DNA from 4 places in the Sporosarcina sp. YIM B06819 genome. Region 1 is predicted to be linked to each of the others. Evidence: riboswitches for the same ligand, from Rfam matches in the RefSeq annotation. Region 1 holds a riboswitch; each other region holds the start of a gene.
The links. Region 1 has a riboswitch for thiamine pyrophosphate ahead of tenA (thiaminase II). Riboswitches for the same ligand answer to the same signal wherever they lie in the genome.
Positions count from the first base shown of each region.

Region 2: linked by a shared signal. The riboswitch ahead of R2B72_RS13675 (ABC transporter substrate-binding protein) and the one ahead of tenA (thiaminase II) in region 1 are both predicted to bind thiamine pyrophosphate.
Region 3: linked by a shared signal. The riboswitch ahead of tenA (thiaminase II) and the one ahead of tenA (thiaminase II) in region 1 are both predicted to bind thiamine pyrophosphate.
Region 4: linked by a shared signal. The riboswitch ahead of thiT (energy-coupled thiamine transporter ThiT) and the one ahead of tenA (thiaminase II) in region 1 are both predicted to bind thiamine pyrophosphate.

Region 1 is NZ_JAWLIQ010000001.1:94,968-102,822, reverse strand. Features, by position in the region: gene brnQ (branched-chain amino acid transport system II carrier protein) at 1-834, opposite strand, end outside; gene R2B72_RS00540 (AAA family ATPase) at 1,149-4,238, opposite strand; gene R2B72_RS00535 (exonuclease SbcCD subunit D) at 4,235-5,392, opposite strand; TPP riboswitch at 5,544-5,647, shown strand; gene tenA (thiaminase II) at 5,794-6,486, shown strand; gene R2B72_RS00525 (ABC transporter ATP-binding protein) at 6,473-7,222, shown strand; gene R2B72_RS00520 (ABC transporter permease) at 7,219-7,855, shown strand, end outside.
Region 2 is NZ_JAWLIQ010000020.1:4,566-12,420, reverse strand. Features, by position in the region: gene R2B72_RS13695 (VLRF1 family aeRF1-type release factor) at 40-834, opposite strand; gene R2B72_RS13690 (PTS glucose transporter subunit IIA) at 1,189-1,671, shown strand; gene R2B72_RS13685 (PRD domain-containing protein) at 1,822-2,640, shown strand; gene nagE (N-acetylglucosamine-specific PTS transporter subunit IIBC) at 2,717-4,162, shown strand; TPP riboswitch at 4,469-4,577, shown strand; gene R2B72_RS13675 (ABC transporter substrate-binding protein) at 4,715-5,725, shown strand; gene R2B72_RS13670 (MTH1187 family thiamine-binding protein) at 5,738-6,028, shown strand; gene R2B72_RS13665 (ABC transporter permease) at 6,025-6,798, shown strand; gene R2B72_RS13660 (ABC transporter ATP-binding protein) at 6,791-7,525, shown strand; gene R2B72_RS13655 (TatD family hydrolase) at 7,503-7,855, shown strand, end outside.
Region 3 is NZ_JAWLIQ010000011.1:117,303-125,157, reverse strand. Features, by position in the region: gene thiD (bifunctional hydroxymethylpyrimidine kinase/phosphomethylpyrimidine kinase) at 1-570, opposite strand, end outside; gene thiM (hydroxyethylthiazole kinase) at 567-1,310, opposite strand; gene tenA (thiaminase II) at 1,307-1,996, opposite strand; TPP riboswitch at 2,156-2,262, opposite strand; gene R2B72_RS09300 (DMT family transporter) at 2,400-3,278, shown strand; gene R2B72_RS09295 (DUF3238 domain-containing protein) at 3,343-4,536, shown strand; gene R2B72_RS09290 (alpha/beta hydrolase) at 4,768-5,379, shown strand; gene wrbA (NAD(P)H:quinone oxidoreductase) at 5,407-6,081, shown strand; gene R2B72_RS09280 (glycerol-3-phosphate dehydrogenase/oxidase) at 6,300-7,855, shown strand, end outside.
Region 4 is NZ_JAWLIQ010000013.1:88,779-96,633, forward strand. Features, by position in the region: gene R2B72_RS10475 (lipid II:glycine glycyltransferase FemX) at 16-1,050, shown strand; gene R2B72_RS10480 (aspartate/glutamate racemase family protein) at 1,307-2,008, shown strand; gene R2B72_RS10485 (DEAD/DEAH box helicase) at 2,109-3,251, shown strand; gene map (type I methionyl aminopeptidase) at 3,309-4,055, opposite strand; gene R2B72_RS10495 (hypothetical protein) at 4,161-4,277, opposite strand; gene R2B72_RS10500 (DUF4870 domain-containing protein) at 4,341-4,688, opposite strand; TPP riboswitch at 4,797-4,899, shown strand; gene thiT (energy-coupled thiamine transporter ThiT) at 4,979-5,536, shown strand; gene R2B72_RS10510 (tryptophan-rich sensory protein) at 5,575-6,309, opposite strand; gene R2B72_RS10515 (M3 family oligoendopeptidase) at 6,577-7,855, shown strand, end outside.

The sequences.
Region 1 (7,855 bases):
AAGATAATGCGTCGAAGCTCCACTTAACACAGGTCCTCCAGTATCAAAAAAGCCTAGCAATCCTGTGCTTGTAGCGCCCAAATATGCAATACCTACATAAATAATCGCAAGGAACGCTGTTGCAACCGCACCTGTCTTAGCCGTCGCAGCTAAAATACCACGCTTACTTGTGACGCCCATTGAACGAATGACATTGATGACGATAATTCCAAACACAAGTGATGCCAATGCATCCATTGTATTATAGCCTTCCGTGAATCCTTTCATAAATGCCCCACTTGCATAGGCATCCTGCGGAGACCCAATCGCTCCCATTGGTTTTACAATTACCATGACAAGCAAGATTAGCAGTAAAATAATAATTGCTGGTGACAGTATTTTCCCAACGCGGTCAACAATTTTAGCTGGATTCAACGACAACCACAATGTAATACCGAAGAAAATCAACGTAAAAATAATAGACGCAATCTGCATATTGCCTTCACTAATAAAAGGCGCAATGCCAATATCAAACGCAACTGCCCCTGTACGTGGTGCTGCGAAAAATGGTCCGATTGTTAAATAAAGAAGCGATGTAAAAATCACTGCATACGTGGGATGGATTCTACTTGCAAGGTCCTGCAAGTTGCTACTCCCTGAAAATCCAATAGCTAAAATTCCGAGAAACGGTAATCCTACGCCTGTAATTAAAAATCCGAAAACAGCTGGCCAAAGATTTGTGCCCGCATTCTGTCCAAGTTGTGCGGGAAATATTAGATTTCCAGCTCCAAAAAATAAAGCGAATAACATGACACCAATAACAAGATACGATGTAAACGGTAATTTCTTCTGCATAATTTAGTTCCCCCTTAGATGTCTAACTCGCTTATATGCAATATATCACTGAGGTAATAATACCTCTTTCATCAGCGAAATGCAATATATTACTGAAAATTTTTTGAAAATACTTATTTGGGAGTTTAATTGGGTAGTCGATTTTGCAATTAGAATCGTGGAGTTACAGTTAAAAGCGCGGAGTTGCAATTAGAATCGTGAGGTTGCAATTAGAATAATAATTGGGCACTTGAAGGATGACATTGTTTGATTTACTTTTGTTAAAAAACACCCCTACGACAAAGACTTTTTGTCATACGGGTGTATCTAGCAATTTATTTGATTAAAAAGCGAGTGTGACTATGCCCTTCCCTCGACTTCTTCACTTCGAGTATAGCAGGAAATGCCACTTTCAGTTCTTCAACATGTGAAATAACACCAATCATCCGCCCCGACTTCTGTAAGTCAATGAGCGTATCAATCGCCTTATTTAATGACTCTTCATCCAATGAACCGAAGCCCTCGTCAATAAACATCGTATCAATCGACACCGAACCTTGGAAGCTTTGAATAACATCTGCCATACCAAGTGCTAGGCAAAGAGATGCATTGAATTTCTCGCCACCTGACAATGTTTTCACATCGCGTGTTTGCCCCGTATAAGCATCATAGACATCAAGGCCTAACCCACTTTGCCTACCCCGAACTTCCTGACGATCACTGCGTATCAATTCGAACTGACCACCCGACATTTCTTTAAGTCGTAGGTTCGCGGACTGAATAATTCGCTCCAAATATTCGATTTGAATAAAACGTTCAAATGACAAACGTAATCCATTATGCCCTCTGACAACATCATATAAATCGGTCACTTTGCCGAATTCTTTTTCAAGCGTCGCAACGATTGTCATAGATTTCCCTATTTTCTCTTGCAATTGTGTAGCCAGCTTGGCAAATTCCACTGAGCTATTATACGCTGTTAAAGCTGCTTCATAAGTGGCTTTCAATTCGACTAATGCCTGATTCAGCCCACTTATTTCAATCTTCTCTTTCCCTTCAAGCAATGCCGCAAGCTCTTTCACTGCTTCACGTACAGCATAAAACTGTTGTTTGAAGTTCTCAATATCTGATTTCAATTTCGTACGTGAAGCTTCGTCCATTTTTGCTTCGTGATAAGCTTGCTCCGTGGCAAACTCCGATTTTTGTAATGCCTCTACAAATCGTTGCTTTGCAGTACGTTGCTTTCCTTCCGCCTCTACAAGCGCCTGTTTCATATGCATTTCAGCCGATTTACTAGCAGTTAGACGCTCTTTGCTTTCTTCACGTCGCTTTTGAATTGATTCCCATGCAATATCCAATGCTCTTTTTTGTTGTGTCAATGCAGCAATGCGTTGCTCTAGTACGTTCAGCTCCCGCACATCTTCAGGGATAGCGTTCAACGTTTGTTCAAAAAGGGCTTGTTCTTTTTCATACGATGCCTGACAGTCAAAAACAGCACGTTCGATAACGGCCTTATGTTGCACCAATTCTTCAGCAATTTTGCTTTGCTGCATTAGCTGGTCCTTTAATTGACTCAGTTCTTGCCGCGTTGCACGAAGTACCTTCACCTCTTGTTCCAACTGCTTCTTCATGACTTGCAGGCTACTACTTTCTGTTTCTACATGCTCCACATCAACATCAATTTGAACAAGTCCACTCTCTTTTAATGCTGTTTGCTTGAAAGCACTGTCATAATTCGCTACCGCTGTACGGTAACTGCTTTCAATACGTGCAAGCTCAGCATTCGCCTTTTCAAGTTGTTCCTTGGTAACCTCGACCTCTCCACGATGCGCCTTCTCTGGATGATTACTACTACCACAAACAGGGCAAGCTTCCCCGTCGTGAAGCGTCGCTGCTAATGTTGCCGCTTCATTCATGAGCCAATGTTGCGCTAACGTTTCGTATTGTTTTTTACTTTCCATATATACTATTTCTTGGTTATTACGCTCATTGGCAAATATAGCTGTTTGTGCCGCCAAAGCAATAAATTCATCAACACTACGGCTTTTTTCAGTCGTTGCTGCCAGCAATTCAACTTGATCATCGAATATGCTTAGTTTCTTTTCTAATTGCTCTATCTGATTTTTGATGGCATTCACTTTTTCGATTTCAATGGCTGACTTTTCGGTGGTTGCTTGTAATGCTATTTGTCGTGTATGCAACTCTTTTTTCAGCATGGCGAGCGTCTCTTTTTTAGAAGCCAACGCTGCAACCTGTGGCAATGCGTCATGTAATCGAATCAAGCTCTCTGCTAATTCTTCACGTTCAGGCTTCTTTCCTTCTTCAATACTATACTGTGCTTCAATCTCTTCTACTTCTTTTGCGATGACTTGAACGGTACGAACAGCTTTTTCAAGATGCTCTTGTTTAATGCCCACTTCTTTCTTAAGCTCTACAAACTGCATGTCCAATTGTTCAATCGCCACTGCACGTTCTGCATCCCCAAGCCGTTTCGCCTCTTTTTCCAAAAATGGGACCTTATTCGATAGCTCTTCATAGACTGCTTTTCTTTGTGCTAACTCATCGAATCGCTCATTTAATCCTTTGGCTGCATGGTACTTTTCAAGCATTTCCGCATGTTGTTGAACAGCCGTTTCATAACGCTGTTTATCAACCGTTACTTTTTCATTATAAAATACCTGTTCCGTCTCCAACGCGCTCATCACTTGATGGTCATTAACATTATCATTTGCCAATAAGGCAAAAATAGCCGATTCGCGCTGCGGTAATAGTGATGGTATTTGCTTAACGAGTCCGTCTTTTTGTTGTTTTTCGCCGAGAAGTGCCGTTTGCGCTGCATCCTTCTTGCCTTTCAACTTGTCTACAATTTCACGGTAAGGTTCTGTCTTGAATATTTTCCGCATAATTGCTTCTTTATTTTCTGTATCAGATGTTAGAAACTTGCGGAATTCCCCTTGGGGTAGCATGACAATTTGGCTGAATTGGGCCTGTGTAAAACCAATTAGCTCCTCAGCTTTTCTATCAATTTCAGACACAATTTGCCGATCAACAATTGGTACTTCTCCATCAGCTGTCACTTCATAAAACTCATAACGGGCAGCCGATTTCGTTTTATTACCTTGTTTGATATACGGAATTTGCCGCAGTATACGATACGTTCGGTTATGTATAGCAAACAACAATTCAACCGTTGTCGGTACAGCATCATCCGCAAAATCACTGCGCATCGCTCCACTATCCACTCGGTCTTCGCCACTCGCTTGTCCATATAACGCAAAACAAATCCCATCAAAAATCGTCGTTTTTCCGGCACCCGTTGCACCAGAAATCACAAACAGCCGATTGTCTTCTAGCTCTCTAAAATCAACGACTTCCGTCCCTTTATACGGTCCAAATGCTGTCATTGTTAATTGGATAGGTTTCATTGCGCAAGCCCCTCCTTGTGCATAACTTCGTGAAGCACTTGTGCAAACAGTTCTTCTGTTTCCGCATCCGCCGCTTCACCCTTCATTTCCTCGTAAAATGCTTTAAAAAGTGCCACATCATCCTGTTTTCCATGGTCAATCCGCTGTTCATTCTCTTCATTCCTTAACGGCATAAACATTTTCCGTTCAACATGCATTGCATTCGGATAGACCGACCGAACCTTTTCCATTGGGAATAAAACCGGCGTGTCATCTAGCAACTTAACGAATACATAATCTTCACTAATGGCATGCAATAAAATGTCCTCCATTGTGCCTTCCACTGTCCGCATATCATGCTGGGGTATCAGTTCCCGTTTTTCAACAACCACTTGTCCTTCAGCATCAAGTTCAACAACAAAAAATCCTTTGTTGTGATGTTGTTCTGAAATGGAATATTTCATGGGCGAACCTGCATAGCGAACAGTTTCATTCAACACATAATGCGCCTGATGTAAGTGACCGAGTGCTGTATAATGGAATGGCTCGAATAGATGTGCTGATACATATTCAGCGCCCCCAATAGCTAGCGGACGTTCCGAATCGCTCGTGTTCGCTTCACTTTCTCCGTGAGAAGTCACGAATGCATGTCCAACAAAAACATGACGCGCGTTTTCCTGCAAGTTTGCACAAATACTTTCTGTTACTTTTTTCATTGCATCATTATGATTGGAAATTGTGGCATCATCGTGAAGATGTTTCACAACGGAAGGGTCTGCAAACGGCACTAGGTGGAAATGAACTTCACCGAATTCATCCGACAGAACGACTGGCTCAATGTCCTTCGCCATTTGACCAGCAATATGATAACCGTTAGCCCGCATCAAACCGCTACCGAAGTTCAGCCTCCCCGGGCTATCATGATTGCCGCCGATTGCAAGAACAGGCGTCTTCAATTCTAGTATTATTTTTTCAAGTACCTCATCGAGCAACGCAACTGCCTCAGTTGGCGGTACTGCCCGGTCATACAAATCTCCTGCGATAATAACCGCATCTGGCTTCTCTTCTTTTATCGCTTCAATAAACTGATCCAGCACATAGCGCTGCCCATCTGTCATATAAACTCCTTGAACTAGTTTGCCTAAATGCCAATCCGCCGTATGGAAAAATTTCAATGTCTTGTCCCCTTTCGACCCTCTTTGCTACTACTTTACAGGACTAGGCCGAAAAAATGAATCCATTGCCACTTTTCCTCCTATTTCCATACTAATGGTTGACCTTGTGATTTACATATGCCTATAATGGGGGCAAGTCCAATTGCATAAGATCCACCGCTAGGGGTGCTCTAACAGAGCTGAGAGAGGCATGTGCCTTGACCCTTATAACTTGAACTGGTTAATACCAGCGTAAGGAAGAGGTGCTGACAAGAAATTCTGCCGGTCTATCTTCCGGATATTTTTGACTGTCCACAACCCACTTCTTCTTCAAGGAGTGGGTTTTTAACTTTATTCTTCCAAGTAAAGTTAAAGCCTCCGGCGGATTGATTGGATAAAAATAAAAAGGGAGTGTTTTAGTTATGAAATTTACTGACCGCTTGCTTGAAAAGACCTTACCAATCTGGAGACAGAATCATAGCCATCCATTTGTGCAAGGTATTGGTGATGGGACGCTCGATCCGGATAAATTTAGATTTTATATGGTGCAAGATTACTTGTATTTAATTGACTACGCAAAAGTGTTTGCGATTGGCGCTGTTAAAGCGGACGATTTGGAAACGATGGGCAAGTTTGCAACGCTACTTGATGGTACGTTGAACACCGAAATGGCCCTACACCGAAGCTATGCACAACGATTTGGTATTTCGGTACAAGAACTTGAAGCCGCAAAGCCGTCCCCTATTGTGCTTGCGTACACGCATTATATGTTGCATGTTTGCCAAAATGGGACAGTTGCAGAAGTCATTGCGGCATTGCTTCCTTGTGCGTGGAGTTATTGGGAAATTGGCAAGGAGCTGAATGCTATTCCAGGTGCCAAAGATCATCCGTTATACGGAGATTGGGTCCGCATGTATTCATCAGACGAATTCGGTGAACTCGCTAGTTGGTGCATCGAATTGATGGATAAAGCTGCGGCTGGTAAACCTGAACATGAACTGTTGAAACTCGAAGAAATTTTCCTTAATACGACACGTTTTGAATACATGTTCTGGGATATGGCAAACGACAAACAGATGTGGCCTGGAGAAAAAAGTTTTCATGTTGGCGTTTGACCGTATTTCATTTAATTATCCATCCGCTAGCAACATACTCGATGGACTGTCATTTACCATCCATCCTGGCGAATTCATTTCGATTGTCGGTGTGAGTGGCTCGGGAAAAAGTACGATTTTCCGCCTTGTTACCGGGTTGGATGAACCTACAGCAGGGACCATTTCACTTGCGGACAATCCAGACGGCAATCGCCTTGGAAAAGTAGGCTATATGCCACAACAAGATCTACTTCTACCGTGGCGAACCATTTTAGAAAATGCCTGCCTCCCACTTGAAATCTCAGGGATGGATAAGCAGCCCGCACGTGAACTGGTCCAGCCACTATTGCATGAATTTGGGCTTGCCGGAACAGAAGACCGTTATCCAGCCGAATTATCAGGTGGTATGAAACAGCGTGTAGCTTTTCTACGCGCAGTCTTGTCTGGCAATCCCTTACTACTGTTGGATGAACCTTTTTCAGCACTCGATGCCATCACACGGCTCTCCATGCAGGAATGGTTGATCGACCAATGGAAAAAGCGACAAGTTACGGTTTTATTCATAACCCATGATGTCGAAGAAGCCTTATTTCTATCCGATCGTATTTTTCTATTGAAAAATAAACCGGTCAATTCAATCGAAGAGATCGAAGTACCTCTTGCAAGACGACGAACACGTATTGATTTACATCATCCCGAAATGCTCGAACTGAAAGAGCGGTTGCTTAGTAATCTGCGGAGCGAGGTACACGTATGAAAAATACTTCTTCCCTTATGATTTTCATACTGTTCGTCTGTTTTTGGGAGCTAGGTGCACGCCTTTACGACAAACCGTTCATCCTGCCTTCTCCCATTCAAATCTTAGGTCGGTTTTGGGAGCTAAAGGAAGTATTATTACTGAATCATTTGCCAGCGACTTTGCTAACGATCATCATCGGGCTTATCATTTCAATCGTTGCAGGGTCCATAATAGCAGTGTGGATGTCTGCCAGTCCGGGCGTACGAAAGGCATTCTATCCGATTCTCATCGCATCCCAAATGATTCCCATTATCGCACTTGCACCTATTTTCGTTCTATGGTTCGGCTATACAATTTGGAGCAAGGTCGCTGTCACTGTACTCATCACCTTTTTCCCGATTACAGTGAATACATTTGATGGACTGGCATCCGGAAAAAAAGACATGCAGGAATTATTGTTAACAATGGGTGCTACAAAAAAAGATATTTTCTTGAAATATTCTGTCCCAACTGCTCTTCCTCATTTCTTTTCCGGGTTGAAAGTCGCGGTGACTTTAAGTGTAATTGGGGCAGCTATTGGAGAATGGCTCGGTGCGCAGGCCGGGCTCGGTTACTTTAGCCGTCGCATGATGACACAATTCGATGGCGCGG
Region 2 (7,855 bases), on a different contig from region 1:
CTCTTATGAAATGAGAAAGTTAGTTCTTTGAAAACACGATTATTTTTCGAAAATTTGATGGAGTACTTCGTAAGGTTTACTATTGTTCAAATTTTTGTGAACGCAGCTTGCCGGCTTTTCCCGTAAAGTTGCAGCAAAAGCATTTGCGAGTTCCGCTTCACCTGCCACGTGAATCTCCTTCCAACCACGTTCCTTCTTCAATTTATCTACAATCTCACCCATCCCTTTATAAAAACGTCCCAAGTTTTCTTTCAATCGGGGCTCCATTACATCTACTTTACTACTGCCAATTGCCGGGTGGTCATCATCTGTCACTCTTTTACGATCACCCCACCCCTGAAGATTTGGTTCAAAATCGTAAATCATTTCGTCATTCAAAAAACCCATCGCCGTATCTAGTATCCGCACTTCCCCAAAGCTCGGCAAAACAATGCCCGCTTCTGGATATGCTTTATACATATACTCCATCTCTTCAACAATAGGACGATCTTCCCAATGAAAACTCGTCCGCACATGTACTTGTACATAATGGACAGACCACAAACTCGGGTTTTCCGAAGCAAAAATAACGACACCCTTGTGTAATTCATGCTGATGATCCTCAATTTCTTTCACGACTTTTTCTTTAACCTCTTTAAATGCCTGCAGCTCAGCATCATCTTTAGAAGCAACGATATATTCCTCTAATCGTTTCAAACCACTTTTCAAATGAATTCTCCATGCACCTTTTAACTGATCTGGATCAGCTGGATTCGTATTGACATAGGCGCTCAACACACAACGATCCTCACACTGAAATTCCTTTAGACTTTGAAGTTCTTTACTTATTGACATACATTCAGTAACCTCCTTAAGTTTGAACACGCTATTAGCATGCCCACACACGCCATGTCTAAAACGATTCTTGCGGCAATGAATAACTAATTACCAACAAAAAAACTAAATATTGAAAAATTTTTAACGTCCCTATTGCTTTTTTATATTTTTAGTGCTATCATCAAAATAGAGTTTCAATAGCGGATCACATGTTACTGATACGATCAGGCATGGTGGTAAACAACGGATGGAGTTTTTTAACCATCCCATTTACCTCCATGCCTTTTTATGTTCTGCGCCTTTTCATTTCATAATAGAATGAATAAGGTCCTTTGAATCTTGACACCGATGACTATGAAGGAGCTAATCGCTATGCTATCAAAACTATTCAAAAAACGTAACCTAGAAATTTTTGCACCTGTTAACGGAGAAATTATTTCACTCGATCAAGTGCCAGATCCAGTCTTTAGTCAAAAAATGATGGGGGAAGGCGTTGCTATCATGCCTACCAATGGACATATTCATGCCCCTGTTGACGGAACTGTTGTTTTAATTTCAGATACAAAGCACGCAATTGCCCTACGTACAACTGATGGAACAGAACTTTTGATTCACATCGGCTTGGAAACAGTTTCTTTACAAGGTAAAGGCTTTAAAGTTTTGGTTGAAACTGGTGATCAAGTATCACTCGGACAGTCATTAATTGAAGTCGATTGGGTGTATATTGGTGAACATGCCAAGAGTATTATCACGCCAATTATTATTACGAATAGCAGTGATAAAAACGTACAATGTGTCCATGCAAATGACGGCATCATGGGGAAAACGTTGTTAATGACTGTTTCTAACAAATAAGACACTTCCGCTGGAGGGTTTAGCTTTAATCAGCAGAGGTTTAGCTATTTACGGAATTGGGTACCTACTTTGGAGGCTCTCGTTACTTTATAGTTGTAGAATTCACTGCTGTTTAAAGTTAAATCTATTAATAGAAGGAGGTGATTTCAAATGAAGATAAAGAAGATCCTTAATAATAATGCAGTTGTTGTCCTAGAAGACGAGCGAGAGAAAATTGCGATTGGTGCAGGAATCGCTTTCAATAAGAAACGCAACGATATCGTCAATGCCGACAAAATCGAAAAGATTTTTGTCATGAGAGAAAACGACAAATTACAGCAGCTGCTCAGTCGGATTCCTGAAGAGCACTTTACCATCTCAGAGGAAATCATTACATACGCAGAAAATCATATGGGTACCAAGTTAAACGAACATATTCATATTGTCTTAACCGATCATCTATCATTTGCCATTGAAAGAGTAAGAGATGGGATTCATTTAAACAATAAGCTGTTACATGAAATCAAAATCTTCTATAGAAGAGAATTTGAAATTGGTCTTTGGGCACTCAAACATATAAAAGAAAAATGCCAGGTAGAAATGCCTGAAGACGAAGCAGCCTTTATAGCGCTGCACATCCATACGATGAAACCACAAGGAGGCGATTTACACGACACAGTTCGGCAAACAACGATTATTCGAGACATGGTTCAGTCGATCAAGAAACACTTAACGATTACGATTGAAGAGGATGATATTTCCTACCATCGCCTCATCACGCATCTCCGCTTTACCTTAGCAAGAATGAATAATTATGGACTTCATACAATGGATGAGGAAATGCTAATTATGATTAAAAAGAAGTTTTCGCTTTCCTTCAATTGCGCCGTCGAGGTCGCCAAGGAATTAGTCACACATTATGGAGTTGAACTACCAGAACAAGAGTTAGGCTATATTGCACTGCATATTGAACGGCTACGAAAGCCGTAAACAACATGACTCGTCATCATATTACTATTATATTAAACTACTTAATTAAAAAAATATGAATAGGGGTGGATTTATCATGATGAAATATTTCCAAAGGCTTGGAAGTTCATTAATGCTACCGGTAGCCGTGTTACCTGCTGCTGCTATTTTAATGGGTATTGGGTACTGGATTGACTCTGACGGTTGGGGTGCTGGTAACGCTGCTGCTGCTTTCTTTATTAAAGCAGGTGGTTCAATTATCGATAACATGTCTATCCTATTTGCAGTTGGGGTAGCACTTGGAATGTCAAAGGATAAGGACGGCTCTGCCGCATTAAGTGGTTTAGTCGGATTCCTAGTTGTCACAACATTACTGTCAACGGGTACAGTATCTATGCTACTCGGTATTGATCCAGGCGAAGTAAACGCTGCTTTCGGTAAAATTGCTAACCAATTTATCGGTATTATTTCTGGTCTTATTGCAGCTGCCATGTACAATCGTTTTAGTCAAGTACAATTACCAACCGCATTAGCATTCTTTAGTGGTAAACGTTTAGTACCAATTATGACTGCTGCTTCTATGGTCGTTGCTTCAGCTGCACTATTCTTTATCTGGCCGGTTGTTTATACTGGATTAGTTAGTTTCGGTGAAGCAATCAGTGGACTAGGCGCTGTCGGTGCCGGACTATACGGTTTCTTTAACCGTCTATTAATTCCTACTGGTTTACACCATGCATTGAACTCTGTTTTCTGGTTTGACGTTGCAGGTATTAATGATATCCCTAACTTCTTGGCAGGTACAGGAACAAAAGGTGTTACGGGTATGTACCAAGCTGGTTTCTTCCCAATTATGATGTTTGGTTTACCAGCTGCTGCTCTTGCTATGTACCATACTGCAAAAACAAAACGTAAAAAACAAACAGCATCATTGATGATAGCAGCAGGATTTGCTGCATTCTTTACAGGTGTTACTGAACCAATTGAATTTGCATTTATGTTCTTAGCTCCAGCACTTTATATTGTTCATGCTGCTTTAACAGGTCTATCTTTATTTATCGCTGCTTCATTCCATTGGACATCAGGGTTTGGATTTAGTGCTGGTTTTGTCGATATGTTCTTAAGTTCAAGAAACCCACTTGCTAACCAGCCTTATATGTTAATCGTCCAAGGTTTAGTGTTTGCAGTTATTTACTACGTGATTTTCCGTTTCCTAATCGTCAAATTCAACCTGAAAACGCCTGGTCGTGAAGATGATGAGGATATCCAAGAAGACGGACCAGTTGCTTCAGCTGGGGGCAATAAATACTCAGGTATGGCTGCAACAATTTATGACGGTCTAGGCGGAGACGCTAACGTTACTTCTGTCGATAATTGTATAACACGCTTACGTATCGAAGTAAAAGATATGGATAAAGTTGATCAAAAGAAGATCAAAAGCACAGGTGTACCTGGCATCAACATTGTCGGATCCCATAGTATTCAAGTTATCATCGGAACGAGTGTACAGTTTGTAGCTGACGAGATTAAGAAGATTCGTAAATAATGAAATGCGGAAGGATCGGGTCATCACATACCTGGTCCTTTTTTCTATTCCATGGAATATTATCTAGCAAAAATGGATATACTACTATTCACAGAGGGGCGGCACATCTCTGTCCCGCGTAAGGGGCACTTTCGGCGGAAGGTGGAAAATAATACGACGCCCATCCGACTAGGGATTTGCCTAGTAGTGCCGCGATTTACATAGAGTATTTCTACTCCTTATCCCCTTCTATTTATTTGGTACTTGCTTCCTTCGCATGAATGTGGCAGAGTAGTAGATGTATTACTAAAAAAAATTCATATGATTCCAATTATGTGGGGGGACCAGTCAAGCTGGTTGAGATTTACTCAGAAAGTATAGACCCTTAGAACCTGATCTGGTTGACACCAGCGGAGGGAACATACTCATTAGCTATGTCTATTGTTTATGCGTTCTTCGGTTGCCCGGAGAACGCATTTTTGCGTTTATTCAGTAGAATACACATAAAACCTCAGTACGGATTTACGTCATGGCGTAATTGATTTCCGCGACAACCGTTCACGCGTAATTGCTATGAATTTAAGAGGAGGAATAGAGTTGAGAAAAGTTTGGCTGTTCGTCATGCTAAGTGTCTTATTAACAGCATGTAGTGCCGATACTGGCAATGAATCAAAGAAAGACGGCGAGTTAGAAAAAATCCGATTTGTACTCGATTGGACCCCAAATACAAACCATACTGGCTTGTACGTCGCACAGGAAAAAGGCTTTTTTAAACAACAAGGACTTGATGTGGAAATAATGCTACCTGGTGAAGCAGGTGCTGACCAGCTTGTAGCAGCAGATAAAGCACAATTTGGCATTGGCGCACAAGAATCGCTGACAGAAGCACGTGCACAAGAAATTCCTATCGTGTCCATCGCAGCCATTCTCCAGCATAATACGTCAGGGTTTGCTTCTTTGAAGAAAGACGGCATTGAATCCCCGAAGGATTATGAAGGAAAAACCTATGGGGGCTGGGGTGCTCCCGTTGAACAAGCGGTCATTTCTTCATTAATGAACAAAGAACAGGCAGATGTCGAGCAAGTTGAATTTATCAACATGGGGAATTCTGACTTCTTCACAGCAGTCGAACGTGATATTGACTTCGCATGGATTTACTATGCCTGGACAGGCATCGAAGCCGAACTGCGTGGAGTTGACCTAAATATGCAGTACTTAAAAGATTTCTCGGACAAGCTTGACTATTATACGCCTGTCATTACGACAAGTGAAAAAATGATTAGCAACAACCCAGACACTGTTCGTTCTTTTGTTAAGGCCGTTACGCAAGGCTACGAATTCGCCATTGCCAATCCAGATGAAGCAGCATCGATTTTATCGAAAGCGGTTCCTGATCTAGATGAAGAACTCGTCAAAGCAAGCCAGCAATGGATTTCTTCGCGATACCAAGACGACGCACCGCGTTGGGGTGAGCAACAGCTGAGCACTTGGCAAAACTACGCTGAGTGGATGAATGACAATGATTTACTAGACGGCGAATTTATCGCAGAAGATGCTTTTACCAATGAATTTCTACCCAAATAAGGAGGCGTTACTATGACAAACGCACTGTTGAGTATTCAAATCATACCGAAAACACCCAATGGAGAAGATGTGATTCCTTACGTCGACGCTGCTATTGCGGTCATTGATGAGTCTGGAGTCCCTTACCAAGTATCACCACTAGAAACGACAATGGAAGGTAACTTGACGGAGTTACTCGCTATTGTACAAAAAATGAATGAGCGCATGGTTGCAATCGGTTCACTAAGTATCATTTCACAAGTAAAAATATTTTATAAGCCAGATGGTGCTTCCATGGACAAATTGACGGAGAAATACCGTTGAAACACTTATTAAAAAAAGGATGGCGACCAACATTGGTCATCATCCTTTTACTTATCCTATGGGAAATAGCCGGTCACCTATTTGATATTCCAGCATGGTTACTCCCCGTCCCTACACAAGTATGGCAAGAAGTCATTCATGGTTGGACGCATTATTCTGGTCATATCTTATCGACTATCCGTCTCACACTTACTGGTTATGCGATTGGCGTCATCGTAGGCCTAGCTGTTGCCATAGTGCTATTCCGTCTACCCGTGTTACAGGAAGCCCTTTATCCGTTACTGATATTATCGCAAAACATTCCGATTATCGTGTTGGCACCTTTGCTCGTCATCTGGTTCGGATTCGGTATGTTGCCGAAAGTGATTATTATTGTACTCGTGTGCTTTTTCCCAATTACCATCGCCGCATTAGATGGTTTGCGGCAAACGGACCGAGATTTATTGCATTATATGAAAATGACAGGGGCAACAAATCGGCAAATTTTTTGGAAGTTGCAATGGCCCTATGCCCTTCCCTCTCTCTTTTCCGGTTTAAAAATTGCAGCTACCTATAGCGTCATGGGCGCTGTCATTTCAGAATGGCTCGGTGCCAATAAAGGAATCGGTGTCTATATGACACTAGCCTCATCTTCTTTTAAAACAGATCGCGTGTTTGTCGCGATTTTACTAATTATGATTTTAAGTTTAACTTTTTTCGCCGTTATTGCATGGATTGAAAAATGGCTATTCCGTTGGCAACGACAAGGAGGGAATTCATCGAATGGGTAAATTACAATTACAGCAGATTTCAAAATCTCACGGTAATCATCACGTACTGAAAGATGTATCCTTTCATGTCGATGAAGGCGAATTTGTAACCATTGTTGGGCCGTCTGGCAGTGGAAAAAGTACATTATTTCAACTCATTGGCGGCTTATATCCACCAGATCATGGCGAGATTATACTGGATGGCAACACGCTTAACAACTCGCGTGGCCACATTAGTTATATGCCACAAAATCCTTCTTTGTTCCCGTGGCGAACGATTTTACAAAATGTATTATTGAGCTCGGAAATTGCTGGGCAAAAAGATACCGCAATTGCATTGGAGCTAATTGACAAGGCAGGACTAGGTGGCTATGAGCAAGCTTATCCACACCAATTATCCGGCGGCATGAAGCAGCGCGTCGCCTTTATTCGTAGCCTAAACAGTCCTCAGTCCATCATTTGCTTGGACGAACCATTCTCTGCACTCGATGAATTCACGCGATTTGAAATGCAGGAGTGGTTGCTAGCCATTTGGGAACAATACCGAAAATCGATTGTATTCATCACACATAATATTGAAGAAGCTTTATATTTATCCGACCGAATTTTAATTCTTTCCGATAAACCAGCGTCCATCTGTAAGGAAATTAGCGTTCCTTTTCCAAGACCAAGGACGGAAGATATGTTATTGAGCGAGCCATTTATGCAGTTAAAGAGGGAGATTCATGATGAGTTACGGGGAAGATGATCGACTACCAATCATTGATGCGCATATCCACCTTGACCAATATGACTCAGCGGGGCAGAGTACAATCATCAATGATTTGGAGTGTCCATCCTCTGCGCTAAGCGGCTTAATTAGTGTATCAATGGATCTTACTTCCAGCATCCACAATCTAAAACTTGCAGAAAGTTATTCGGGCATCTACCCTGCCTTTGGCTATCATCCAGAGCAGGAGCCGCCTTCTGATATTGTCCTGCAGGAACTATTTACTTTCATGCACATACATAAGGATAAGATGGTTGCACTTGGGGAAGTTGGATTGCCCTATTATTTGAGAAAGAAGAACCCTGACCT
Region 3 (7,855 bases), on a different contig from region 1:
CGATAAAAATAAATCCTCCGCAAAGTGGACTCCTTGCCGATGACCGCCTTTCATCACGACAGCTCCTGCGCCCAACTGTAAAATACGATTTGCGGCTTCCTCAACATCTACATCCGATTCGATTGTCATGCCCGCTAGCACTTCTGCTTCTGGAATATTAGGTGTGATGACAGAAGCCATTGGAATCAAAAATGTTTTCAACGCATCTACAGCCTCCTCTAATAAAAGGGAAGCACCGCCTTTGGCAATCATAACGGGATCAATAATGAGCGTTGGCGTACTGTAAGATTGCAGCGTTTCTGCCACCGCACGAATGATGTCCGCGGAAAATAGCATGCCGCTTTTCACTGCTCCAACGTTGAAATCGTCTAGTACTGCTCGCATTTGTGCGGTCACGCCCGCCGCCTCAATTGGATAAACCCCGTGTACACCTAGTGTGTTTTGTGCTGTTACAGCCGTTAGTGCAGAGGTGCCGAAGACGCCTAACTCTTGAAATGTCTTCAAGTCAGCTTGAATGCCTGCCCCACCTCCACTATCGGACCCTGCTACTGTTAAAGCGATGGCTGTCATTCCACTTCACCTCCAAGGGCGTTCAAAAACTGAACTTGAAAATCACCAGGGCCTTCAGATTTTTCGGCAGCCCGTTGTCCAGCCCTCTTATAAAAAGTACATGCACTTGCCACCGCATCTATCTGATTTTCATTCGCGACAGCCAAAAATGCACCTGCGACTGCACTTAGTAGGCAGCCGGCACCTGTAATCTTAGCCATCAGTGGATGCCCGCCTCTAATGTGAAGCGTTTTGTTGCCGTCAGTTACAATATCGACTACGCCAGTAACGGCGACGATACAGTGGTGTCTACGTGCCACTTCCTCCGCAAGTGTGGCTAAATCCGCATCTCCCTGACCTGCATCGACGCCTTTTGCTTCCCATTTCACGCCTGCAATGGCGGCTAGTTCTCCTGCATTACAACGGATGAGCGTCACATCGACTTCATCTAAAATCCCTAAAACGGATTCTTTGCGGAATGCGGTTGCTCCAGCCCCGACAGGATCGAGAATGACAGGTTTGCCATATTGATTAGCACTTTTCCCTGCAAGTAGCATTGCTTTTACGGTTTCTCGTTTTAGTGTGCCAATATTTAACACGGTACAAGACGAGATGCTAGCGATTTCAGCCGCTTCCTCTACGGCATCTGCCATAACGGGTGATGCGCCGAGTGCTAGCAGGCCGTTCGCTTGGAAGTTGGCAACGACAATATTGGTGATGCAGTGCACGAGTGGTTGTTCTGTTCGTAATTGTTGGATCATTTGCTCACCACTCCCTCGTATGAGTGAATGGCCCACTGTTGTTTCGTCCAGGCCATTTCCCAGAACTGCCATTCATAATAGCTACTCTTATGGAAATGTTCTTTTAGCTGCTGGCGTCTCTCTGGTGAAACAGCTTCCGCCAGTTCATTCATCCGGGAAATTTGTTCTTGTACAAGCCCTTCAAACCATTCAGAACCGTATGTTTGAATCCATTTATCGTAAACGGGGTGATTCGGTTTAGCGTCTTTTAGTCGTTCGCCAATTTCGTAATACAACCAGTAACAGGGTAGCAACGCAGCAAGGATATCCGCTAAATCACCTTCGTGAGCTACGCGATACATATGCGAAACGTATTGATAGGCTGTCGGTGCAGGCTGAAACGAGGCTTGTTCCTCTTCAGTTACCTTTAGCATGGTGAAAAATGACTTGTGCAAGGACATTTCGGCACTACATGTCTGCTCTGCATGTACCGCAAAACGCTGTGTCGTCTTCAAATTGTTGGCCTTCACAGCACCAAGCGCTTGGATTTTTGCAAAATGGGACAAATAATAAGAATCCTGTTGCACATAAAACTTAAACACATCTAGCGGCAACGTGCCGTCCGCAACTCCTTTGACAAATGGATGGTCAAAGCTTCCTTGCCATAACGCATCACATTCCGACCGTACTTCTTCACAAAACGTCATCCTGCCCACTCCTCGTATCTCTAATTTTGAAAATCTGTGACATCCGCCGAAGGCTTTGGGTCACTATTCGGCGGGGTTTGAATTCCCGCTGAATAAAATTAAAAAGGCCGCCTCCCGATTGCAATCAGGAAGCGGCCCACGATGGTTTGGTCAATAAAAAACAGCGCGGTCCCACTTCCCTACGCTGGTATGATCCAGATCAGGTTCCAAGGGTCCGCATATTTATATGCGTCTCAGCCTTTTACAAGACTCCCCTAGTGGCAAAAAATATTCTATTTTCATCACAACTATAACATGAAATTGATAATTGACAAGATACAAATTATTTTTCGTTACCATTTTAAAATAAGTTTGTTAAACATATTGTTTTTAGAGTATTATGAAACTATTAATAAAGTATAGGGTGATCAATTTGAATGGTGTTCCGATGCTACAAATGACGCTGGCGATGGCAATTTTCGGTTCAATTGGATTCTTCACGGGAAAGACTGGGATTCCTGCGGTGGAATTAGTATTTGTTCGTTGTATTTGCGCCACGCTTTTTTTAAGCTTCTGCTGGATCGTCACAGGTCAACAAAAAGTGGAGGTTTGGAAAAAACGGGAAGTTGTGCAAACGATTATTTGTGGTGTCTTTTTAGTGTTGAATTGGGTGTTTTTATTCAAGGCATTCGAAGAAATGTCCATTACAGTTGCTATCACTCTTTATAATTTAGCACCGATTTTTGTACTAATCATAGGCAGCTTATTTTTGAAAGAAAAGATGACAGTGACAGCATTGCTGGCGATTATCACTTGTTTTCTAGGAAGTGTCTTCATTATCGGTATACGAAGTTTCACTTCGCTGACAGAATTCGTTGGTTCGGGTTTTGGCTGGGCTATTCTTTCAGCTGTGTGCTATGCAATGACGATGTTAATTGGGAAAGAGATTACGGGGCTAAGTGCGTATGCAATGACGTTTGTTCAAACTTCGATTGGCATTTTGATGTTATTTCCGTTTATGAACTTCACTGTATTCGTAGGGTTAAGCGATTCAAACTGGCTATACATCATTGGGACGGGCTTAATACATACGGGATTTGTTTATTATTTGTTTTTCAATAGCCTCCGGAAATTAGCAACAGTTGTCATCTCTGCCTTGGTATTTGTCGACCCGGTTGTTGCCATTTTACTTGATACGATTATTTTAGATTTCCATCCTTCTGGTCTGCAAACTATGGGCATCTTTCTTATTTTCGGAGGGATTGTCTATACAATTATCGGAGGAGAAAGTAAAACAGTTTGAATTTTGCCCCCATGTTTAACTGAGGATAAAGTACCTCACACTTATCATGAGGGAGGTGAATCCGGTGCTTTTTGAAATAAAAACCGTTGTGCATCAGGAAGATGTTATTTCATTCACATGGAATGATGTTGGAGGAATCTATCATGTTTATAAGGACGAGGAGCATGTATACGAGGGGACTGTACCGGAGTTTAGTGATGGTGATATTAAGCATGCAAAGCTCTTTACATATGCGATTGAGCGCGTAGAAAATGGGGAAGTTGTCGATGTGATTGCGTTGCAAACATCGGCGTTTGCTGAACAGAAGAATAAGGACAACCCACTTCAATCACTTGTCATGACAACGATTGTTGCAAAGACGCAAATCGCCTTGTCGTGGGAGGAAATGAGTGAAGTTGAGGACTATGACGTGTTTCGTAATGATATGTATCTGACAACGGTCAACAATAATTGTTACGTGGACCGGGATATTTCGTTGGATGAAACCTACCGTTATACGATTCGCTCAAAGCGTACACTAGCCCAGTCGGAAGATCGATTTAATGTCAGTAAGTCCATATTTTCAACTGCTTTTGGTCTAGTCAATCCGGCTTCGTCGAAAGAAAAGGCGGCGGTCGAGGTGTTTGAAATGTCGAAATGGATTGCTAAGCCGCGAGAATTGTTGGTGCCAGTTCAAGATCGGATACGCCGCCCGAATGTGGATAGATGGCAATTCCGCTATACAACTTTTTTGGCAGATCGATGGGTGACGAATCCGAATGTATTGGCGTGGAACCATTATTTTAAAGGGGATGACAGAGGGTTTGATGTGCATGGAGAAGGTTTTCGAACCCGTGTCCATATTGAGCTTGCATATGATCAGATTGGCACTCCGTTGACGTTCACGAAAGCTGTTGGACCGACGATTGCTTATAATCGTTTGAAGCAATTTCGTGAACAAGCAACCGCCTCTCATGAGGGTATTGTCTTGAAGCGTTTGGATCATAAGCAAGAGGAATCTGGATTTTTTATCACACATGCAGTCGGTAATCCTCTCACACCTGCACCGAAAATAGACTATGAAGTGCAGGCGGTACTGCGGCAAGATGGTACGTTTGATATGACCGGCTACCATGACCAAGCACCGCATCACGAAGTTTATATGATACGTGGAGAAGGCAATGAGTGGCTGCCGATTCACCAGGCAGAAAGTAAAGGCCTCGCCTGGATGTCACCAGTTATCGCCTGGCAATACTGGCGTTGTTCGAGTTTTGGATGAAGAACTATGGACTGTCAGTGGAAAAGCTGGACTGTCATGGCAAATGTTTAAACCGTAAGAGCAACGTCAAGAATTGTCATGGCAAATCGCCAAACTGATAGTGTAATGTCACAAAACTAGTACGCCAACTTTTAGTTGGCGAGCCAACCTCTTTGACAATGCTAATTCTCTTTGATAAAGTTTCCTTGAATTCGAGATAGTTTTATTGTATCTAAAATAGGGGGCTATTAGATGAAACATATATTCAAACAAGGAACGAATGCTTCGAAGCCGGTGTTGCTAATGCTTCATGGTACAGGTGGGACGGAAAATGATTTATTACCACTTGCCGATTTAATCGACCCGGAAGCCTCGGTATTAAGTGTTCGAGGGAATGTCCTTGAAAACGGTATGCCGCGCTTTTTCCGTAGATTAGCAGAAGGTGTTTTCGATGAGGAAGATTTAATTTTCCGTACGAAGGAATTGAACGAATTTCTTATTGAAGCTGCAGCAGAATATGGTTTTGATAGGACTAATATCATTGCAGTCGGTTATTCGAACGGGGCAAACATTGCGGCAAGCTTGTTGTTCCATTATGCAGGTGCTTTGAGAGGTGCGATTCTCCACCATCCGATGGTGCCAAGACGTGGTATTGATTTACCAGATTTAGCTGGAGTTCAGGTGTTTATTGCCGCAGGGAAAAATGATCCGATGTGTCCGGCGAAAGAGTCGGAGGATTTGGATGAGTTGCTAACGGGTGTAGGAGCGGAAACGGCTATCCATTGGGAGATGAATGGCCATTCGTTGACGCGTACAGAAGTCGATGCGGCGTCAGAATGGTATAACGCGAAGTTTGGAAATTAAAAGTACAAAAGAAACGGTGAATAATTTATGGGTTACTTATACAGACTGTTTGGCAAGATGACGGAAAAGGAGATGGGCAAGACGACAAACGTAAAAACAGCAATCGTCTATTACAGCTCGGGCGGTACAAACTATCAGTTGGCGCAATGGGCAGCGGAAGCAGCAAAAGAAGCAGGTTCTGAAGTAAGATTAGTGAAAGTAGCAGAAACAGCTCCGCAAGCTGTCATTGATGCAACGCCAAACTGGAAAGCGAATGTTGAAGCAACAAAAGACGTTCCTGTTGCGACAGGTGACGATCTTGAGTGGGCAGACGCGATCATCTTTAGCGTACCGACGCGTTTCGGAAACGTTGCTAGCCAATTCCAAGCCTTCGTGGATACATTGGGTGGCTATTGGTACCAAGGCAAGCTTGCCAATAAAGCGGTAAGTGCAATGACTTCTGCTGGAAATCCACACGGTGGACAAGAAGCAACCATCCTATCTCTTTACACAACGATGTACCATTGGGGCGCAGTTGTTGCAGCACCAGGATTCACAGATCCAGCTACATTTGCAGCTGGCGGCAATCCATATGGAACTAGCGTAACAGTTGGTCAAGATGGAAAAATTATCGAGGACGAAGTGGCGATTAAAGCGGCTGTTCATCACCAAGCGAAACGGACAGTAAAAGTTGCCGAAGCGATGACACATTTCAACGCGTAATACATGGAAAGCCGACCTGTGATGGGTTGGCTTTTTGAGTTTAGCTATAATTCATTCAAAGTAAAAAAGTTCACAAAATGATCTGTATATGATAGACTACAATTAAGTTAATAGATTCGGTTTGAGCTAATGAGAGACCTGACGACATTATTGCGAATATGCAGTGGTGTGTTCAGGTCTCTTTTTCATGGAAAAATTACAAAAGGGAGAAGATGAATATGGGTACATTTTCAGCTTTAGAGAGACAATCTACGTTTGAAAAAATGGCAGGTGAGCCATTCGATTTACTCGTCATTGGCGGGGGAATTACGGGTGCAGGTATTGCTTTAGACGCGGCAACGCGTGGATTGAAGGTGGCACTTGTGGAGATGCAGGATTTTGCATCTGGTACGTCAAGTCGTTCGACTAAATTGGTGCATGGCGGATTGCGCTATTTGAAGCAGTTTGAAATTAAGGAAGTGGCGGAGCTCGGCAAAGAGCGGGCGATTGTGTACGAAAACGGTCCTCATGTGACAACGCCTGAATGGATGCTACTACCGTTTCATAAAGGGGGTACTTTCGGTAAGCTATCGACGTCATTAGGACTACGAGTCTATGACTTTTTAGCAGGCGTGAAGAAGCGGGAGCGTAGAACGATGCTGTCACTAGAAGAGACAGTTCGTAAAGTGCCGATTGTCAAAAAGGATGGCTTACTCGGTGGCGGTGTCTATGTGGAATACCGCACGGACGATGCGCGTTTGACGATAGAAGTGATCAAGTCGGCGGCGGAAAATGGTGCAGTCATTACGAATTATGCTAAGGCGGCGCAGTTTATTTACGACGAAAAAAAGCAAGTAGTGGGTGCTGATATAAAAGATATGCTGACGGACAAAACCGTGTCTGTTCAGGCAAAAACAGTTGTTAATGCGACGGGGCCATGGGTGGATGATGTACGAGAAATTGACGGGTCTAAGAGCGAGAAGCACTTGGTTTTATCCAAAGGGGTCCACTTGGTATTTGACCAATCTGCTTTCCCTTTACAGCAGGCAGTCTATTTCGATACACCTGACAAACGCATGGTATTTGCGATTCCGCGGGATGGCAAAACGTATGTAGGGACGACGGATACATTTTACGATGCAAGCCGTGCGACGATCAAGATTACGGCAGAGGATCGTGCGTATGTCATGGGCGCGATTCACTATATGTTCCCGGAGTTACAAATTACTGAAAAAGATATTGAGTCAGGATGGGCAGGGATTCGTCCGCTTATTCACGAAGAGGGTAAAAATCCTTCTGAAATTTCCCGGAAAGATGAGATTTGGCAATCAGATACAGGTTTAATCACCATTGCAGGCGGGAAATTAACGGGTTATCGTAAAATGGCGGAAACGGTTGTAGGAATGGTTGTTGAAAAATTGAACGCAACGGACGACAAGCCATTTGGTCCATGCATCACAAAAAACTTCCCGATTTCGGGTGGTGATGTGGGTGGTTCTGCAAAGTTGCAACAATTTTTATATGCGAAGAATAAGCAAGCGCGGCGTTTAGGATTGAATGAACACCAAGGCCTCAAGTTGGCGAAGATGTATGGTTCTAATGTCGATGCTGTGTTTGGCCATTTGGCGGACAATGATACGACATTACCCCCGGTTTTATATGCTCAATTAATGTATGCAATTCACCATGAAATGGCTGTTAAACCGACTGATTTTTTTATCAGAAGGACGGGTGCATTACTATTCGATATCTATACTGTTTTAAAGTGGAAAGAGCAAGTGATGGCTGAAATGGC
Region 4 (7,855 bases), on a different contig from region 1:
CTGGAGGTACTGGTAATGGCTGTACTTGATAAATCGAATCTAGCAGATGTGGGGAGGTACGATGACTTCGTCCGCAATTCACCATACGGTTCCATGATGCAAGATCGTTTGTGGGCAGAAGTGAAGGACGATTGGGGAAATGAGTGTGTCTATCTTGAACAAGACGGCAAAATTATCGCCGCGCTGTCCATTCTTATAAAAAGATTGCCGGGCGGTTATTCCATGCTCTATGCAACAAGAGGACCGGTGTGCGACGTCACGGATTTGGCACTTGTTCAGAAGCTGTTAAAAGAAGTAGATGAAGTAGCGAAAAAGTATAAAGCTATCATGCTAAAGTTCGATCCGGAGATTACCTATTCGGACGAGCTGTATGCTCTTTATAAAAACGCAGGCTTTCATTTAACTTCGAAAGACGACGAGCAGGAAAAACTCATTCAACCACGCAAGAACATGATCCTCTATTTGGAGGATCACGATGAAGAAAGTATTATGATGAAGTTTTCGAAAAAGGGACGCAGTACAATTAGAGGTGCTGAGAAAAAAGGTGTCCAGGTTCGTTATTCGCGTAGCGATGAAGATATTGAACTGTTTTATGAGACGTATCGAACGATGTCGGAACGCAATAATATAACGACGCGCTCAGTGGACTATTTCAAGAAAATCCGTGATTCATATGAAGAAGCAAGAGTTTATATTGCTTATCATGAGGAAGACATTTTAGCGGGGGCATTGACTATCAATTACCACGGCAAAATGTACTATCTGTACGCTGGAAGTACGAATGTCAAACGGAATTTGAATCCCAATCACATTATGAATTATGAAATGATAAAATGGGGTATCGAAATGGGTGCTACCCAATATGATTTCGGTGGTTTTTTTGAAGTGTCGGATGGATTGTATATTTTCAAAAAAAGTTTTTGTGATAAAGACGGTCCAACTGAGTATATTGGAGAGATTGACAAAGTATATAAACCGTTGATGTATAACATCTTAGAAAAGGTCATTCCGATGGTGAAGCGTCTGCGTAAGAAACCAAATCAGCAATGACTTGACTTGAATCAGCTGGAAGCTCAAACTCCCTGCTGATTGGGGAGAAATGAAGTTCAATTTCTCCTTGTCAAGCCTCCGGCGGATGTCAGGGATTTTGAGGGGAGTTAATTTAAGAACGCAGTCTAAAATCGCCGCGTCCTGCGGCAACGACTGCATGACCTACTTCCTGTAGGCCCCAATTCAAAATCCCGACGCAATTACGCCAAGGCGCAATTGATGAAGGAAATTTATAAGTGAAGGTTTTGACAAGTATATGGAAAAGAAAACGTTAGGTATCATCGGTGGCGTGGGGCCACTTGCTACAATGTTGATAGGCGAAATGATTGTCCGCTTGACAGAGGCAGAAAAAGACCAAGATCATGTAGATATGATCATTACCAATAATCCACATATTCCCGATCGTACAGCTTTTATATTAGGGGAAAGTGAAGAGGATCCAGTGCCGGTTATCCTATCAGATGCACAACGGCTGACGGTGGCAGGCGCAGAAATTCTAGCTATTCCTTGCAATACAGCGCACTCCTTTTTTGGACAAATCGAGGAGGGAACAAATCTTCCTGTTATCGATATGATTGGGGAGACTGCGGCCAGGGCTGCACAAGGCGGCGCCAAGCGTGTGGGTATTTTAGGGACAACGGGAACGATTACAACGGGCGTATATCAATCGGCCTGTGAACGGTACGGGATGACACCGATTATACCTGATGCGCATATTCAGTCTGTCGTCATGTCACTCATTTATGATGATGTGAAGGCGGGAAAACCGGCTAATAGTGAGAAGTGGTTCATCATTAAAGGTGCGATGGATCAAGCAGGGTGTGATAAAGTAATTCTTGGCTGTACAGAATTATCGGTTGTTCGACAGGAACTTGGCCTTGGCGATGAGTGCATTGATTCGCTACTTGTTCTTGCAGAAACGGCGATTGAAAGATGTGGCCATACCGTTAAAAAGTAAATAAGACGTCTGGAGGCGAATCGTTGCTTCTAGGCGTTTTTATCATTAGTACGGGCAGATGTGATACACTGAAAAGACTAGAGTGAAGGTGGGGATAAGAATGTCCTTCTTAGAAAAAATGGATGATCAGTTCAAAAATAAGTGGAAGTTCGAGCACGAAATGCCAATCCAAACAAAATTGATTCCAGAGATGTTGGCAGGTAAAGATATCGTTGCGGAGTCACCGACAGGTTCGGGTAAGACATTGGCTTTTGTCTTGCCGATTTTACAATTGGTGGATGGCGATAAAAAACAGACGCAAGCATTGATTATGACGCCATCACAGGAGCTGTCGATGCAAATCGTTAATGTCATTAGGGAATGGGTTGAAGGAACAGGAGTCACTGTTACTCAACTAATTGGTGGGGCTAATATGCAACGCCAAATTGAGCATTTGAAAAAAAAGCCGACGATTGTTGTTGGAACACCAGGTCGTTTAGCTGAGCTTGTGAAAGTAAAGAAATTGAAAATGTATGATATTCGTCATATTGTACTGGACGAAGGAGATCAGCTCCTATCACGTGATCACCGTGTAGTTGTCAAAAATATGATTGAAGCAGCAAATCCAGACAGACAAGTCATTGCTGTATCTGCGACTATTACAGAGGAAATCGAAGTAGTTGCCAGTAAATTTATGAATAATCCTGTTCGTATTCAAGTCGGTGCTGAAGAAATGCCGAAATCGGGTAAAGTCGTCCATTCATTTGCGAAGACCGATGTACGAGATAAGACGGACGTCTTACGAGGAATTTCTCATTTAAAAGGAATCCGTGCTCTTGCCTTTATTAATAATGTCGATCAGCTTCGGATGAAAGAAATGAAGCTCAAGTACAACGAGGCACCAATTGCGGTTCTTCATTCCGAAATGAAGAAATTCGAGAGACAGCAAACATTGGACAGTTTCCGTAAAGGTGAGTTACGTGTACTAATCGCGACGGATCTTGCAGCACGTGGGTTGGATATCGAAGGGTTAACGCATGTTATCCACGTAGACGTGCCTCATACGATTGAGCAATACTTACACCGTTCGGGTCGAACAGGACGGGCAGGCGAAGACGGAGAAGTGTTAACGTTGTTGTCCTATGCAGAAGAACGTGATTATCGTAAACTGACTAAAGGTATTAAAACAGTTCAGAAAGTATGGTATAAAGGTCAGCTGACAGAAGGTAACTCGAAGACGGTTGGCAATGTTAAAAAGAAATAATGAAAAAGGGCTCTCCTGTGAATCGGTATGGATTCAGAGGGGAGCCCTTTTGTCGGATTAGATTTCAGTTAAAATAATTGGTGCTCCTTTTGTGACAATTACTGTGTGCTCGATTTGAGCAACGAGGGAATTATCAGGTGTGACGAATGTCCAACCGTCACCTAATTCGATAATATGCTCAGCTTTCTGTGAGATGAAAGGCTCAACAGCTAAAACCATACCTTCTTTTAGCAGTGTTTTATCGGATGGGTCAAAATAGTTTAAAATATGTTGGGGTTCTTCATGGAGAGATTTACCAATGCCGTGACCCGTTAAATTTTTAATAACTGTCAGTCCGTGATTTTTTGCTTCGCGCTCCACAGCTTTACCGATTCTATTAAGACTAGAACCTGCTTTGACATTTTTCATAGCGAGCTCGAAGGCACTTTTTGCCACGTCGCAAAGCTGTTGTTTTTTTTCATCAGGTGTTCCAACAACAAAAGAGATACCTGTGTCGGCAAAATAGCCGCCGTAAGAGCCAGAGACGTCAATATTGACGAGGTCGCCGTCCTGAATAACGCGAGCGCCTGGGATGCCATGGGCAACTTCATTGTTGACACTGATGCATGTATAACCAGGGAAATCGTATTGATCGATTGGTGCAGAAACGGCACCTTTTTCTTCAAAGAGACGTCCACCGAGTTCATCAATTTCCTTTGTTGTTTTACCTGGAACAGTCGCTGCTTTGAGTGCTTCGCGGATTTCCGCAACGATTTTGCCGATTTTTTTTAACGCTTCGATATCCTGTTCAGTTTTTGCAATCATTATGCACAAATCCTTTCTGCCGTTCGTTTTTTCTATATTACACTATATCATATTGCAACGCGGAAAAAAGCCTGCAAACCATTTTAAAGTTTGCAGGTTGGTGAATTACTTTTTGGGAATCCTCACATCTGTACTTTTCTTATTGGTAAGTATTTTTCGTACAATTGGATAGACAATAGGTGCGACTTTAATAGCTGTTTTAACTAATTTACCAAGATTCAAATTCATCCTACTCCTAAGAACAATATTTGTTAGTCAATTCCCGTGTTTCAAGTGTGTTAAACCTTATTTTAATACCTTGACGCCCTGAATGACATTCCAAATCACAATGATAATGAACAGCAGCCCATAGATTAACATGAAAAGAAAGGGGGTTAGCTGCCAAAAACCAAACCCCAAGTCTTCACCGGACATGCCACTTATGCGGGTTGTAAAAGAAAACATTGAAAAAGAAAAAATAATTAATCCTGCAATTAGTAATACAACAGGAACAAGATGTGATACAAGAGATCGTTTAGCATGAAATTTAATTTCTCGGTCATCAGTAACAAAATAAATAATGACTGGTAGAAGTAAAGGGGCTAAAAAAACACTGAAATAGCATAAGGAAGCCAATAGTTTATTATTTTGCAAAGGAATCCCTCCGTTGTCCATCAATTATACTAGGTTAATTAGTATACCTGTTAATTATCTTGCTTAAAGATTCACTATCTTATACAATGAACTAGATAATTGAATAACTCGAACCACAAGGGGGGCCTATTTTGGCTGAGATTGGACGATTTGTCCTGACCCTTCGAACCTGTAAGATTATTCTTGCGTAGGGATGTGGATGGTAATCGTCATATTTATGATGTCCCATTCTATCCGGGATGTCTTTTTTTATGCCCACATTCCTACGCCAACTAGAAGGAGGAAGAAATTTGGATCGTAAACGTCTGCAGTTTTTATTAGAAGTAGCCATTTTAGGGGCAATTTCATTTGTGCTCGATCAAATCGGCTTCAAAATGCCACAAGGTGGCTCGGTTACATTGTCAATGTTGCCGATTATCGTCATGGCATTTCGGTGGGGGATTCTTGGTGGTATGTTGACGGGATTTGTATCCGGTTCTTTACAGGCTCTAATGGGTGGCTATATTTTGAATCCAATACAAGCCACACTCGATTATTTTGTAGCTTACGCACTGGTTGGCGTCGCGGCGGTTACACTTGGTTGGCTGTTGAGTAGCAAAGCGAAAAGTAATAAAGGGTCGATGGTCACGGCGATAGTTGTCGGGACGATTATCGGTGGATTACTCCGCTACCTCATCCATTTCATAGGGGGAATAGTGTTCTTTGGTTCGTATGCACCCGAAGGGCAACCGGTTTGGCTTTACTCACTTGTATACAATGGCAGTTATATGATTCCTGCAATTATCATATCAGCCATCGTCGCCTCGTTATTATTCACATCAGCACCACGTCTACTTCAACCTAAATAAAAATCGCCGTTCTTCTCAAAGGAGGAACGGCGATTTTTCTATTTAGCGGATGTTAGCTGTTTTCTTTTGAAAAAAATAACGGCGGCAATGGCTGCTGTTAGAAACAGTGCTGCAGCTGAAACAAATAATTCATCCACACCGTTTTTCACTGCAATCCCTATAAATGCCCACATGAAGACACTGCTGAGCGCTATATCAGCATGATGGTATAGGAAATGGAATGCAATCGCAGTAGCGAAGGTCAAATAAATGACTGTCCATAATGGATCACTTAGTCCCCAACCAGACCATTCATGTAGTGTCAGGACATAACTGACATTAGCAATAGTCACTACAAAAATCCAACCAAGGTTAATGGCAATCGGAATTCTGCCGAACAATTGGTTGTCTTTCTTTGGATAGGAAAAATAAATGCCCAGTAGCACGGCAAGTAGTAGTGCCATAAAGACAATTGTCCAATTAAAGAAGCCGTAATGCCAAAGCAGAAGCCATACGATATGGAGCAGACAACTAGCTACAAACAGGGTAGCCCTCCAATTTTGTATTGTCTGGTTAGCATTGAGGTTATTGTGTCTAAAGCCGTACAGCCAGAAGCCGAGCAACACATAAATGATTGCCCACAGTGCAAAGGTATATCCTGCTGGCATAAAAAGCACTGGTAACCTATTTGCGATTTCTACGGTTGTGTTTCCGTTAAAAGTTGTACTATTTGCTGCTACATTGACAAGGACAACTGCAATGAGCGAAAGGGTCATCATCATAATTCTATACATATTCAAATCCTCCTATTGAATAGTATACATAGGAAAGGCCGAGCTTGCGAAAGAAAGTATGAAGTTTCCGTCACAATTTAACTTGAATCAGCAGAAGCCCCCTGCTGATTAGGGGAACTCAGACTAAGAACGCCGCGTCCTGCGGGCGCAATTCGAAATTTGGACACAATTACGCCAAGGCGCAATTGATTAATTTCTGCCGAAGTTTCATGTTATAATAAAAGGGTGTTTTTAGAAAATTTAGAACGGTCCAAGGGGGAAATAATGTTGACACAACAAACGTATTCTGAAGTATGGGATCTGGATGTATTTTTCGAAGGTGGAAGTGAGTCGCCACAATTGCGCACGCACCTGGATGATGTGAAGGAAAAGCTCAGTTCATTAGAAGAAGCAGCTCGTGCATTTCAAATTCCAGTGTCAGCTGTTGCGGCAAACGAAGTGGCAAATCTTATCGATTCGATAAAAGATGTGGCGCTAAACATGTCACAAGCAGGTGCTGTTATTGGCTGTTTCCTAGCAGCTAATACAACAGATAAAAAAGCATTAATTCTCCAAGGGGAAACGACTACGCTTAGCGCAAGGTTCTCGACAGTGATGTTGAATATTCAGCAAACACTGGCAAAAGCGAATGAGGATATATGGCAAGAGCTTATGGAATCGGATGAGCTGAAGGAATTTGCATTTGTACTTAATGAGTGGCGCGAAGAAGCTGCTTTGAAATTATCTGAAGAGGAAGAAAGTATAATCACAGCCCTAAGTGTTGATGGTTATCATGGCTGGGGACAATTATATGACTTACTTGTCCGAGATATAAAGATTAAAATCCAAATAGATGGTATGGAAAAAGAACTGTCAGTTGGGCAAGCTAATAATTTAAGTTCACACGCGGATGCTGATGTTCGAAAGCGGGCATTTGAAGCATTAGAAGAAGCATGGGGAGCGAAAGAAGATTTCTTTGCTTCTGCACTAAATCGTCTTGCAGGATTTAGACTTGCGGTATATAAGAAACGTGGCTGGGACTCTGTCTTGAAAGAGCCGCTTTTGCGTAACCGCATGAGCGAAGAAACGCTAGATGCAATGTGGAGCGCAATTAGTGCTAGCAAAGCACCATTTGTAGAATACTTGAACGTTAAAGCAAAAATGCTTGGTACGGAAATGATGAATTGGTATGACATGGATGCACCTGTGACAGCTTCGACGAAGAAGATGGACTACCAAGCAGGTGCACAATTCATCTTGCAACATTTTGGAGAATTTGGTCCTGAGCTAGAAGCGTTCTCAAGAAAGGCATTTGAAGACAGCTGGATTGAGGCGGAAGATCGCCCTAACAAACGACCAGGTGGTTTCTGCACGGGTATGCCGATGTCCGAGCAGTCACGTATTTTCATGACGTATAGTGGGACGATGTCGAATGTTGCAACGCTTGCCCATGAACTTGGTCATGCGTTCCATTCTTATGCGTTACGTCCGGTTCATTGGATGAATCGGCAATATGCAATGGGCGTTGCGGAAACAGCATCGACATTTGCGGAAATGATTGTTGCGG